Regions from separate parts of the Amycolatopsis ponsaeliensis genome, predicted to be linked through region 2. Evidence: riboswitches for the same ligand, from Rfam matches in the RefSeq annotation. Region 2 holds a riboswitch; each other region holds the start of a gene.

Region 1 (4,203 bases), on a different contig from region 2:
CGCGGCCGGTGCTGATCACCAGCACCCCGGTGATCACCAGGAACGCGCCGAGCAGCCCGAGCCAGCCGGGCCGTTCGCCGAGCACCAGGACGGCCGCCAGCACCGACAGCAGCGGCCCGGTGCCCCGCGCGACGGGGTAGACGACGGAGAGGTCGCCGACGCGGTAGCCGCGTTGCAGGACGATGCCGTAGGCGACGTGCAGCACCGACGTGCCCACGGCGGCCAGCAGCCAGCTCCACTGTGGACGTTGCGGCTCGACGACCAGCAGCACGACCGTCACGGGCAGCAGGACGACGGCGGAAACCGTGTAGTAGAGCCAGACGAACTGCGTGCCGCCGGAGGAGATCCGCTTGGCGGCGAGGTTCCACGCGGCGTGCACGACGGCGGCGATGAGGACGAAGGACAAGGCGGTGGTGTTCACGGGACCCCTTACGGGTTTTCGCGCGCGCGAAAACCGGGTCCTCCAGGCTTTTGCCCCGTCAGATGAACGACCGGCCGTCCGGGCCCGCCGATGGTGCCGCTCGGACCAGACTCGCCGGGTCCTGGTTGTGTGGTGCGGAGCGCGCGGACCGGCGACGGAACCCTAGGCACTGACCGTCGTCCACCGTACTCCTGGTGATCGGGGTCTTGCCGGACGCGGTCGCGGGCCGTCCGAGCTGGGCTGTTAAAGTTGTCGCTCGCTGCCCGTGCGGCATTCCGTCATGGAGGAAACCTGCTCTTGCGAGCGGGGCCACTTCAGCGCGGCGGCGAATCTCACCGAGTGAAACAGGAGTTGCCCTATGGCCAACATCAAGTCGCAGATCAAGCGCATCACGACGAACGAGAAGGCGCGTCAGCGCAACCAGGCGATCCGGTCCTCGGTGAAGACCGCGATCCGCAAGGTCCGCGAAGCCGCCGACGCCGGCGACAAGGCGAAGGCCGCCGAGCTGCAGCGCGACGCCGCCCAGAAGCTGGACAAGGCCGTCTCGAAGGGCGTCATCCACGCCAACCAGGCCGCCAACAAGAAGTCGGCGCTGGCGAAGCGCGTCAACGCGCTCTGAGCTGGTTGATTTCTGGGAAAGCCCCGGCTTCGGCCGGGGCTTTCTTCATGCCCGGGGGCGGCTTCGCGCGGTGGAGGGCGGTGCTGCGAGCACCGGACCTGAGGCCGTCGGCGCAGCTGCGGGCGTAGGAGACCTGAGGCTGTCGGCGCAGCTGCGGGCGCGGGAGAATGGCGGCGTCGTCGATCATCCAGTGGCCGTAGCGCGCGTGGCGTAGGCGGCCCCGCCGGCGGGCGCTTGCGAGCGCGGACCGGCACTCGCGCGATTCCGAGCCGGAAGAGCGGTCAGCGGTCGCCCTTGGCGGCCGCCACCTGGAGGACCGCGCGTTCCAGCGCGTAGCCCGGGTCCGCCGCCACGCCCTTGACCTCGGCGTTCAGCCTCGCCACCACGCGCATCGCCGTCGCCAGGCCGTCCTGGTTCCAGCCGCGGACCTGGCCCTGCGCCTTGCGGATCTTCCACGGCGGCATGCCCAGCTCGCCGGCCAGCTGGTTCGGGTTGCCCCGGCCCGCGCCCGAGACCCGGGCGATCGTGCGGACCGCGTCGGCCAGTGCGTCCGCGACCAGGACGTGCGGGACACCCAGCTGCATCGCCCAGCGCAGTGACTCCAGGGCCGCCGAACGGTCGCCGCTCACGGCCTTCTCCGCGACCGCGAACCCGGTCACGTCCGCGCGGCCGCGGTGGTAGCGGTGGACCGCGTCCGCGTCGACGGACCCACCCGCGTCCGCGACGAGCTGCATCGCGGCCGAGGAGAGTTCCCGCAGGTCGGAGCCCACGGCCTCGATCAGCGCGGCGACTCCGGCCGGGTCGATCTTGCCGCCCGCCCGGCGCACCTCGTGCCGCACGAACTGCTCGCGCTCGGCCGGCTTGGTGAGCTTCGGGCACTCCGTGACCTCGGCGCCGGCCTTCTTCAATGCTGCCGGGAGCGTCTTGCCCGCCTTGCTGCGGCCGCCGCCGGTGTGCACGACGACCAGCACGACGCCGTCCGCCGGGTCCTTCAGGTAGGACGCCATCGCGTCGGCCAGCTCCTGCGAGATGTCCTGCGCCGACTCCAGGACGATCACGCGGCCCTCGCTGAACAGCGACGGGCTGACGAGTTCGGCCAGCTCGGGGGCTGTGAGATCGGACACCCGGACCCGGGTCAGCTCGGCCGTGGCGTCGATCGCGCGGGCCGCGGCGAGCGTCTCGCGGACGGCGCGCTCGATCAGCAGTTCTTCCTCACCCAGGACCAGGTGCAGCGGGGCCGGGGCGGTGGCTTGCGCGGTCACGGGTGAATCCTCTCACTTGCGCTGCCGTGCGCCCGCTCCGGTGATGTCGAGCGGCCGGCATGGCACAGCGTGAGCGCCATGTCGTACGGTGTCCTGGAGGCGGCGCGCTCGTTGGCGCGCACCGACAACCGAATACCGCTCATCCAGAGGGGCAGAGGGAACGGCCCGACGAAGCCCCGGCAACCGGCGTACAGCCTGTCATCCCGCGATCGCGGGGTAGCTGACGACCACGGTGCCAATTCCGGCCCGCTTCGGCGGGGCAGATGAGGAAAGGAACCTCGCGATGACCGCAACCCTCGGCACGACCTCCACCACGAAGACCCCGGATCTCGGTCCGGCCGTCGAACTGGTGTCGAAGGAAGAGGGCCACCGGCAGCCGCTCGCCCCGGAGTTCGTCTCCGCCGAGGATTTCTCGCCGCTCGAGGTCGCCTACGACTTCGGCCGCGTCCGCCGCGAAGACATCGAGGCCGGCCCCAAGAACATCTGGCGCTACAAGAAGCTCCTCCCGGTTCCGTCCAACGTCGAAGAGATCCCGAACACCGAGCCCGGCGCGACCCGGCTCATCCGCGCCGACCGCCTCGCCAAGGAGCTCGGCCTCAAGCGCCTCTGGGTCAAGGACGACACCGGCAACCCGACGCACTCGTTCAAGGACCGCGTCGTCGCCGTCGCGCTGGCCGCGGCCCGCGAGTTCGGGTTCGAGGTGCTCGCCTGTCCGTCGACCGGCAACCTGGCCAACGCGACGGCCGCCGCCGCGGCCCGCGCGGGCTGGCGGTCGGTCGTGCTGATCCCGAAGACCCTCGAGCGCGCCAAGATCCTCACCACCGCGGTCTACGACGGTGATCTGATCGCCGTCGACGGCAACTACGACGACGTCAACCGCCTCGCCACCGAGCTCGCCGGTGAGCACCCGAAGTGGGCGTTCGTGAACGTGAACGTCCGGCCGTACTACTCGGAAGGCTCGAAGACGCTGGCCTTCGAGGTCGCCGAGCAGCTCGGCTGGCGCATCCCGCCGCAGATCGTCGTGCCGATCGCCTCCGGTTCGCAGCTGACCAAGGTGGACAAGGGTTTCCGCGAGCTGGGCCAGCTCGGTCTCGTGGACGCCAGCCCGTACAAGGTGTTCGGCGCGCAGGCCACCGGCTGCTCGCCGGTGTCGGCCGCGTTCCGCGCAGGCCAGGACGTGGTCCAGCCGGTGAAGCCGGACACGATCGCCCGCTCGCTGGCGATCGGCAACCCGGCCGACGGCCCGTACGTGCTCGACATCGTCAACCGCACCGGCGGCTCGATCGAGGACGTCAGCGACGAAGAGGTCGTCGAAGGCATCCGGCTGCTGGCCCGCACCGAAGGCATCTTCACCGAGACCGCGGGCGGGGTCACCGTGGCGACGGCGAAGAAGCTGATCGAGACGGGCAAGCTCGACCCGGACGCCGAGACGGTGCTGCTGATCACCGGCGACGGCCTCAAGACCCTCGACGCGATCGAGAACCACGTCGGCCCGAAGGCGACCGTGCCGCCGTCGGCCAAGGCCGTGAACGAGGCGCTCGGCTACTGACGGGCTCCGCCGTCCCCGCCCCGGTTTCAGCGCCGGGGCGGGCCACGCGGCTCGCCCCGGCGCGAGACCGCCGGACCCGCCGGGTCGCCGACCACCGCGGTGTCGCCGTCCAGGTCGGTCCGGGTGACCAGGGCACCCAGCGCCGTCAGTGTGTCCATTGTGGACTTGTTCGGATGCCCGTAGGTGTTGCCCGCGCCGACGCTGACCAACGCCACCCGCGGCGCCACCGCCGCGAGGAAAGCCGGCAGCGAATAACGCGACCCGTGATGCGGCACCTTCAACACCTCCGCCTTCAGATTTCCGATGTCCGCCAAGAGATCCGCCTGCGCCGCCAGTTCGACGTCGCCGGTCA
Region 2 (4,203 bases):
ATCGGCAGTGCGCGCAAGTCCGCGAAGGTACCGGCGGCGAGGCTCTCCCCCGGCAGCAGCTCGGCGAGCACCATGATCAGCTGCGCGAACCCCAGCGCCGCCAACGGAAACCAACAGCGTCGCTCATTCCCCATCAATGCAGGGTATCGGGTGCCCGGCGCAGCAGTACCGCGAACGCCGCGGCGAGCAGGACGGCCGCCGAAACGAGCACCCCCACGAGATCGGCCGAAAGCACCACCGCGATCACCGCGAAGACGAACGCGGTGAGCAGGACGAGCCTGCTGCGCTCGTACGCGGCGAGCACCAGCAGGCCGAGCGTGGCCAGCAGCGGACCGCGCAGCCCGTCGCCGAGGCGGAACTGCCACGACCCGATCAGGTCGAGCAGCGGGAGGGCGAGCAGCGCGCCCAGCGTGCCGAGGACGAACCACCCGGTGCGGGCGGGCCGCAGGGCGACGGCGTACCAGATCGCTGTGCCGACGAGCGCCACGCCGAGCGCGACCAGCCACGCCGGCCCGGCGGGCAGGCCCCGCCCGAGCGAGTAGAAGGCGTCCTGGCTCAGCCACTGCGCTCGGCCGTACTCCGTCGCACCGGGCGACGGCGCCGGCCCGAGGAGGAGGTTCGCGGACTCACCTTCGGCGGCGCTGCGGCGCGACAACAGCTGTACCGCCGCCATGCCGACTTGCGCGATCCCCAGCAGTGCCAACGGAAACCAGAAAACCGGCCTTCTCCCCATCCGCCCAGGCCAGCGATCAGCAGAACGGCGGCAGCTCCCGCGGGTCGCCGACCGGAGCCCAGCGGCCGTCCACCTTCGCGTACTCCCAGCGGGCCCCGCGCGAGACAATCTGGCGCAGCGCCAGCACGACGCGGTCGACGTGCTCCTCCGTGCTGCCCAGGCCGAGGCTGACGCGGATCGCCTGCCGCCCGTCGCCGCCGGTGATGCCGATCAGGCGCTTGGCCGCGATGTGCGCGCAGAACGCCCCGTCGCGCACGCCGATGCCGTACTCCGCCGACAGCACCGCCGCCACCCAGCCCGGGTCGAAGCCGTCGAGGACGAAGCTGAGCGTGCCGACGCGGTCGACCGGTGCGTCGAACAGCCGCAGCTCGGCGCAGCCCGGGATGCCCTCGAGACCCTTGCGCAGCCGGGTGAGCAGGGCCTGCTCGTGCGCCACGACGGCGTCCCAGTTCTCGCTGAGCGTCTCGCACGCGACGCCGAGCGCGTACACGCCGACGGTGTTGGGCGAGCCGGCTTCGTGGCGCTCGGGGCCGGTGTTCCAGACCACCGCGTCCTCGGTCACGAGCTTGGTCGCGCCGCCGCCGGCGAGGTACGGCTTGGCGGCGCGCAGCCAGTCGGCGCGGCCGATCAACGCACCCGCACCGAAGGGCGCGTACAGCTTGTGGCCGGACAGGGCGACGTAGTCGACGTCCAGCTCCCTGATCGAGATCCGGCGGTGCGGCGCGAGCTGGGCGGCGTCGAGCGCGATGCGGGCGCCGTGCCTGCGCGCCACGGCGGCGATCTCCGCCACCGGCAGGAGCTCACCGGTCACATTGGACGCTCCGGTGACGACGACCAACCGCGGTCCCTGCGGGGAATCCGCGAGAGCTTCGTCCACAGCGGACACTGCGGCGAGGCGGGTGCGCGGGGTCGGGATCCGCCGGACGTTCGGGCCCTGCCACGGCAGCAGCGCGGCGTGGTGCTCGGTGTCGAAGACGATCACCGTGGTGTGCCGGGGCAGGCTGCGGGCGAGCAGGTTGAAGGAGTCGGTGGTGTTGCGCGTGAAGACGACGGTGTCGGTGCGACGGGCGTCGACGAAGCGACGCAGGACGTCGCGGGTGCGCTCGTAGAGGCGCGTCGAGACCTGGGACGCGAAGCCGGCGCCGCGGTGGACGCTGGCGTACCAGGGCAGGAACTCGTCGACCTTGGCGCGGACGGCGTCGAGACACGGGGCGCTCGCGGCGTGGTCGAGGTTGGCGTAGCCGATCGATTCCCCGGTGACGAGCGGGACCCGCACGGCGGCACCCGCGACGGCCGGGATGCTTTGCGCGGCAAGGGTTCCGGCGGTCGCGGCGAATTCGGTCGGGGTGGCTCCGGCGGCGACCCGGAACTCGGCGGGAGCAGCCGTGCCGAAGCCGGTCGGGGCGGTGGTCGTGCTGGTGCGATCGATGGCGAGAGTCATCGGTGCCTCCTCGGCGGTCCGGGGGACCCCGGCGAGGGGCCCGCGCTTGCCCGTCGCACGACGCGACCGGCCCGGTCTTCACCCGGGGCACCCCACCGCGGTTGGAGGGTTGCCGGCCAGCAAGCCGGGGCTTCGCGCTGGCACTCATGACCTGAGCCAGAAGGTAACCGAGAACGCCGCCGGCGGCCAACCCCCGCCTCACATTCTGAGACGCCGCTCACACACCGTGAGGACGTCAGAGCTTCGCGCGGAAGTGTCCCGGCAGCTGCGTCACGGCGTTGTCGGCGAGGTGCGTCGCCGTGCCGGTGTACTGCTCGGCTCCGGCCGTGAAGCGCCAGCCGCCGATGGTCTTCCCGTCGACGGGCTCGCCGCTGGCCGCCGCGACCGTGGTCGAGACCTCGGCGAACGACTTGCCGTCCCAGTTCGCGGCCGGGGCGTCCGGCAGGGTCCAGAGCGTGAAGTGCACGTGGGCGCCGGTGCTGCTGCCGCCGCACGGCAGCGCGTTGCCGGTCGAGCCGAGCTCGGCGCCGGCCTCGACGTGCTCACCGTCGGTGACCTCGATGCCCTCCATGTGGTAGTACCCGGTCCGCCAGCCGCCGTCGTGGTCGATGGTCACCCAGTCCCCGCCCGCGCAGTGCTGCAGGTGGACGGTGCCGGCCAACGGCGCGCGCACGGTCTTGTCGGCCGGGCTGAAGTCGATGGCGTTCTTGACGCCGGTGCTGCCGTCGTCGGAGTGGATGCCGGCCGAGTACACCTGCTGGCCGGCCTTGAACGGCAGGGCGAACGCCGGGAAGGGGGCGACCTCCGCGGCCGCGTCCGGGACGCCGGCCAGCCCGGCCGTCACGACGATCGCCGCGATCAGGCTCGCCCCACGCACGTGAAGTTTCGTCACCCTGCGTACTCCTTTGGCTGTTCACTCACCCATTCGAACTAATGAATGGAGCGCACAGTAAGCCAAAAGGGGGAACGAAGGGAAGATCAAGTGAGATTTTTGTGGGGACAAGCGCCGGACAACGGCACTGGTTAACGGCCCGACTCGCCCTTCCAGCGGGCCAGGCGGCCGGCCCGGTCCACGGCGCGGAGCCGGAGCTCGACGGCGTCGCGGACCCCGCTGGTCGTGACCACCAGCAGCTGGTCGTGCTCCTGGAACCGGCTGGTCTTCTGCGGGGTGAAGCCGGCGCCTTCGCGCACGACCAGGCTGACCGTCGCGCCGACCGGCAGCCGCAGCTCGGACAGGTACACGCCGTGCAGCTTCGACCCGGGCTGGATGCGGACCTGCAGCAGCTCGGCGCCCAGCTCGTCCAGCGGCGCGGAGTCGACTTCGATCTCGTGCGCCTCGGACTTCTTCGCCAGCCCGAGCCAGCGCCCGAGCGGCCCGAGCGTCGCGCCCTGGAGCAGCGTCAGCACGATGACCAGCACGAAAACCGCGTTGACCAGCCGTTGCGCGCCCGGCACCCCCTGCGACAGCGGGATCATCGCGAGCACGATCGGCACCGCGCCGCGCAGCCCGGCCCACGACAGGAACGCCTGTTCCCGCCACGGCAGCCGGAACGGCAGCATCGCCAGCACGACCGAGATCGGCCGGGCCAGCAGCAGCACGACGGCCCCGGCGACCAGGCCCGGCACCACCGCCTCGAGCACCCGGCCCGGCGAGGCGAACAGGCCGAGCAGCACGAACAGCCCGATCTGCGCCAGCCAGCCGAGCCCTTCGGCGAACGACAGCGTGTCCGAGCGGTGCGGCAGCCGCGAATTGCCGAGCACCAGCGCGGCGACGTAGGTGGCGAGCAGCCCGGACGCGTGCAGCAGCTGCCCGGACGAGTACGCCACGACGCACACCGCGACCGTGGCGAGCGGGTAGAGGCCGGTCGCCGGCAACGCGGCCCGGCGCAGCGCGATCCCGCCGAGCCAGCCGAAACCGAGCCCGATCGCGAGGCCCGCCGCGAGTTCGTAGACCACCAGCAGCGGCAATGTCCAGTCCACAGTGGCGCCTTCGGCCAGCACCACGACGGCGATGTACGCGGGCGCGTCG
Region 3 (4,203 bases), on a different contig from region 2:
CTCCGCGGCGACCTCGACCGCCGACTGCGCGTCCTCGCAGAGGAACGCGCACGTCGGGCCGGACCCGGAGACCGTGCCGGCGAGCGCGCCCGCGTTGACGCCGGCCCGCAGCGTCCGGCGCAGCCCGGGCCGCAGCGAAACCGCCGCCGCCTGGAGGTCGTTGCCCAGCAGCAGCGCCAGCTGACGTGGGTCGCCCGAAGCCAGCGCCTCGACGACCGGGGTGTGCGAACCGATCCGCGGCGGGTTGCCGTCGGCGCGCAGGCGGTCCAGCTCCTTGAACACCTTCGGCGTCGACAGCCCTTCGGAGTCGAAAGCCAGCACCCAGTGGAAGGTGTGCCGCGACAGCACCGGGACGAGCTGCTCGCCCCGCCCGGTGCCCAGCGCGGTGCCGCCGTAGAGCGCGAACGGCACATCACTGCCGAGCCCGGCGGCGATCTCGGCCAGCTCGTCACGCGTTACGTCGAGGTTCCAGAGGCTCGCCAGCCCGACCAGCGTCGCGGCCGCGTCGGCACTGCCGCCGGCCATGCCGCCCGCGGCCGGGATGCCCTTGCGCAGCACGACCCGGACGTTCGGCTCTTCGGTCCGGCCGACGTGCGCGGAAAGCGCTTCGACCGCGCGCCAGGCCAGGTTGGTGTGGTCGGCGGGCACCGTGCCCTCGCCCTCGCCGTAGATCTCCAGCCCCGGCTCCTCGGTGACCGCGACGGTCACCTCATCGGTCAGCGACAGGGCCTGGAACACGGTCACGAGGTCGTGGTAACCGTCTTCGCGCAGGTCGTCGACCGCCAGGTGCAAGTTGACCTTGGCCGGGACCCGGACGGTGACTGGAGGCGGAACTACGGCGAGCACCCGACCAGCCTACGTGCCCGTGAAAACGCCCCGATGCGAACCGCGCATCGGGGCGTTTTCACCGTTCGAGATCAGGCTGCCGCGACACCCTGCGGGCCACGCGCGGTGTGCGTCACGTGGCCACCGCGCTCGGCGACCCAGGCCAGGGCCGCGTCGGCACGCTCGCCGCGGACACCGAGGCGGAAGCGGCCGACCGGGGTGTCGCCGATCCGGGTCAGGCCGCCGCCGATCGTGGCGAACTCGACGTCGAAACGGCCCGCCGCCTCCGGCAGCAGCGCGCCGACCGAGGCGAAGCCGACCAGCACCACGTCGACCGAGCGGTCGTAGCGGGCCGACTGCGAGCGGGTCGTCTCGATCGCCGGCAGCAGCGCCTGCGCGGTGCGGCTGGCCGGGTTCGAGACCAGGTCGAGGACGGTGCCGCGCTCGACGACCGTGCCGTCTTCGAGCACCGCGACGTCGTCGCAGACCCGGCGGACCACGCCCGCGTCCGGGGTCGTGACCACGACGGTGGTGCCCAGCTCGGCGCGAGCGCGGTCGAGCACGGTGAGCACCGCGGCGGCCTCCTCCGGGTCGATGCCGGCGGTCGGGTCGTCGGCGAGCAGCACCGCGGGTGCCGCGGCCAGCGCCTTCGCGACCGCGACGCGGCGGAGCTGGCCTTCGGTCAGCTCGCCGGGACGCTGCGTCGCGCGCTGCGTCAAGCCGACGAGGTCGAGCAGCGAGCCGACTCGGCTGCGGCGCTGCGGGCCGTCGACGCCGAGCTGCTCGAGCGGGGAAGCGATGTTGCCGGCGATCGTGCGCTCGGCGATCAGCTCCGGCTTCGTCGAGACGACGCCGAGCTGGCGGCGGATCTCGCGCAGGCGGCGGCCGTCGAGGGTGCCGGTGTTGAGGCCGTCGAGGCGGACGACGCCGCGGTCGGGCCGCTCCTGCAGCGCGATGCAGCGGGCGAGGACGGACTTGCCGGACCCGGCCGGGCCGACGACGCCGAACAGCGAGCCGGCCTGGACCTCGACGCTCACGTCCCGCAGGGCGACGACCGAGTTTCCGTTGGTGGCAAAGGTTTTGGACAGGTTTTCGACGGTGATCACGAAGGCTCCAGAAAACGGGGCGCGCTCACTCGGAGGCGCCCGGCCGCAAGCAAAGTCCGTCCTTTGAGGACGGTGCATGAAGAAGAGGTGGACCGGCTGTGACTAGCTCAGCGGGAGCGTCGACATGCGGTCACGGAGCGGCGGCCTTCGTCGACTACGCGACGCCTGGTCAGGAGCAGGGGGCGAGCTACCCTCTTCATCTGAAACGGCCTCCATCGGTCCTGGCGGTAGCACCTGCCCTGTGGAGGGTGGTTGCTGCGACTTCGGCGAGCCAGGTCTCTCAGTCGCTCGGGATGGACGCTTCCGAGTAAAGCCGATCCCGAGGAGCGAAAGCAAGCCTGTTGGCCCAGATCACACGAGTGGAGGTGTCCGAATCGCGAGATCGCACGGCAAGAGGCGTATTTTCACCGGACGGCGTTGACTTCCACTGTGGACGTGCTACTGAGCGGCGGCGAGCCGGGCGAAGTCGTGCACGCCCAGCTGCTCACCGCGGGTTTTCGGGTCGATCCCGGCGGCCGTGAGCAGCTCCCCGGCCCGCTCGGCCGAGCCCGCCCAGCCGGCCAGCGCGGCCCGGAGCGTCTTCCTGCGCTGTGAGAAGGCGGCGTCCACGAGCCCGAAGAGCCGATCGCGGTCGTCCGACGCCGGAGCGTCACCGCGTTCGAAGGCGACGAGCGCGGAGTCGACGTTCGGCACCGGCCAGAACACCGAGCGCGGCACCGCGGCGACCTTGCGCGCCGGGCCGTACCAGGCGAGCTTGACGCTCGGGACGCCGTAGATCCGGCTGCCGGGGCCGGCCGCCATCCGGTCGGCGACCTCGGTCTGGACCATGACGAGGCCGTTCTTGAGGGAAGGCAGCTCGGCGAGCAGGTGCAGCACGACCGGGACGGCGACGTTGTAGGGCAGGTTGGCGACGAGCGCGGTCGGCTCGGGCAGGTCGTCGTTCGTGACCCGCAGCGCGTCGGCCGCGACGACCTGGAGGTTGCCGGCGACCTCGGGCGCCCGGTCGGCGACGGTCTTGGGCAGCCGTTCGGCGAGCTTGGGATCGATCTCGACGGCGACGACGCGCGCACCGGTGGCGAGCAGCCCGAGGGTCAGCGACCCGAGCCCGGGCCCGACCTCGAGGACGACGTCGCCCGGGCCGACGTCCGCCAGCTCGACGATCCGGCGGACGGTGTTGGGATCGTGCACGAAGTTCTGCCCGAGCTTCTTGGTCGGCCGCACGTCGAGCTCGGCCGCCAGCCCGCGGATTTCGGCAGGTCCCAGCAGTTCAACCACCGGACGAGCTTACCGATGGGCCATCTCGCGCACCCGGACGGTCGGCTCACGCATCCAGAGGGTCGGCTCGCGTACCCGGACGGTCGGCTCACGGTGATCCGGGACGGAACTCGCGTGATCGGAGACGTGACTCGCGTGATCGAGCGCGGAACTCGCGTGATTGGAGGGGCATCTCGCGTGATTGGGCGGGCATCACTCGTGATCGGAGGGGCATCAGCTCGATGCCTCGGCAATCACGCGTGATGCCCCTCGGGACACGCGTGATGCCCGTCGGCGCACGCGAAACGGCCCCCGTCCGGAAAGGACGGGGGCCGTTTCGGAAAAGATCAAGCCTTCTTGCCGCAGACCGGCCAGGCGCTGTAACCGCCGCGGGCGTCGCGGACCTTCTCCGCGATCGCGATCTGCTGCTCGCGCGAAGCCTGGTTCGGGAGGCTCGCGTACTGGTCGCCGCCGTAGGCGTCCCACGTGCGCTTGTCGAACTGGAGGCCGCCGTAGTAGCCGTTGCCCGTGTTGATGGCCCAGTTGCCGCCCGACTCGCACTGGGCGATGCGGTCCCACGAGGAGCCGTCGCCGATGGCCGGCGTCGGGGCCTGCTTGGTGCCGACGTGGATGATCTTCGGCTTCGGCTGGGTGATGACCTGCTCGGAGATGCTCTCGCGGGAGACCTCTTTGCCGTTCTTCTGCGTGACCTTGTAGGTCACCATCTTCTCGCCGGGAGTGCCCGGGTCCTCGACCGAGGTCTTGCCCTTGGCGAGGTCCGGGTCGTCGACCTTCTGCTCGGGCGGGGCGATGTCTTCCTTCTGGACGACCGTCGAGACGCCGGTGCGGCTGATGTGCACCTCGGCGCCGTCGGTCAGCTTGACGTCCAGGCCGCCCTCGGCCTGGTCCTCCGGGCCCAGGGTGAGCTTGTACTCGCCCAGGAACTCCTTGGTCGTGACCGCGGTGGTCTTGACCTGCTTGGGCTCGTTCGCGCCGTCGTAGAGCGTGATGTTCTTGA

What was found. Region 2 has a riboswitch for S-adenosylmethionine ahead of QQ657_RS21815 (aminotransferase class V-fold PLP-dependent enzyme). Riboswitches for the same ligand answer to the same signal wherever they lie in the genome.
Region 1: another riboswitch for S-adenosylmethionine. It lies ahead of thrC (threonine synthase); the one in region 2 lies ahead of QQ657_RS21815 (aminotransferase class V-fold PLP-dependent enzyme).
Region 3: another riboswitch for S-adenosylmethionine. It lies ahead of QQ657_RS45070 (methionine ABC transporter ATP-binding protein); the one in region 2 lies ahead of QQ657_RS21815 (aminotransferase class V-fold PLP-dependent enzyme).

What each region holds. Positions count from the first base shown of each region.
Region 1 is NZ_JAPZLD010000006.1:112,777-116,979, forward strand. Features, by position in the region: gene QQ657_RS11355 (DMT family transporter) at 1-421, opposite strand, end outside; gene rpsT (30S ribosomal protein S20) at 780-1,040, shown strand; gene holA (DNA polymerase III subunit delta) at 1,322-2,302, opposite strand; SAM riboswitch class I at 2,439-2,572, shown strand; gene thrC (threonine synthase) at 2,586-3,851, shown strand; gene QQ657_RS11375 (ComEC/Rec2 family competence protein) at 3,878-4,203, opposite strand, start outside.
Region 2 is NZ_JAPZLD010000014.1:90,783-94,985, reverse strand. Features, by position in the region: gene QQ657_RS21825 (hypothetical protein) at 1-134, opposite strand, end outside; gene QQ657_RS21820 (hypothetical protein) at 134-703, opposite strand; gene QQ657_RS21815 (aminotransferase class V-fold PLP-dependent enzyme) at 750-2,174, opposite strand; SAM riboswitch class IV at 2,212-2,326, opposite strand; gene QQ657_RS21810 (M23 family metallopeptidase) at 2,410-3,066, opposite strand; gene QQ657_RS21805 (potassium/proton antiporter) at 3,198-4,203, opposite strand, start outside.
Region 3 is NZ_JAPZLD010000047.1:31,303-35,505, reverse strand. Features, by position in the region: gene QQ657_RS45075 (4-(cytidine 5'-diphospho)-2-C-methyl-D-erythritol kinase) at 1-846, opposite strand, end outside; gene QQ657_RS45070 (methionine ABC transporter ATP-binding protein) at 918-1,931, opposite strand; SAM riboswitch class I at 2,141-2,231, opposite strand; gene rsmA (16S rRNA (adenine(1518)-N(6)/adenine(1519)-N(6))-dimethyltransferase RsmA) at 2,370-3,206, opposite strand; gene QQ657_RS45060 (resuscitation-promoting factor) at 3,533-4,203, opposite strand, start outside.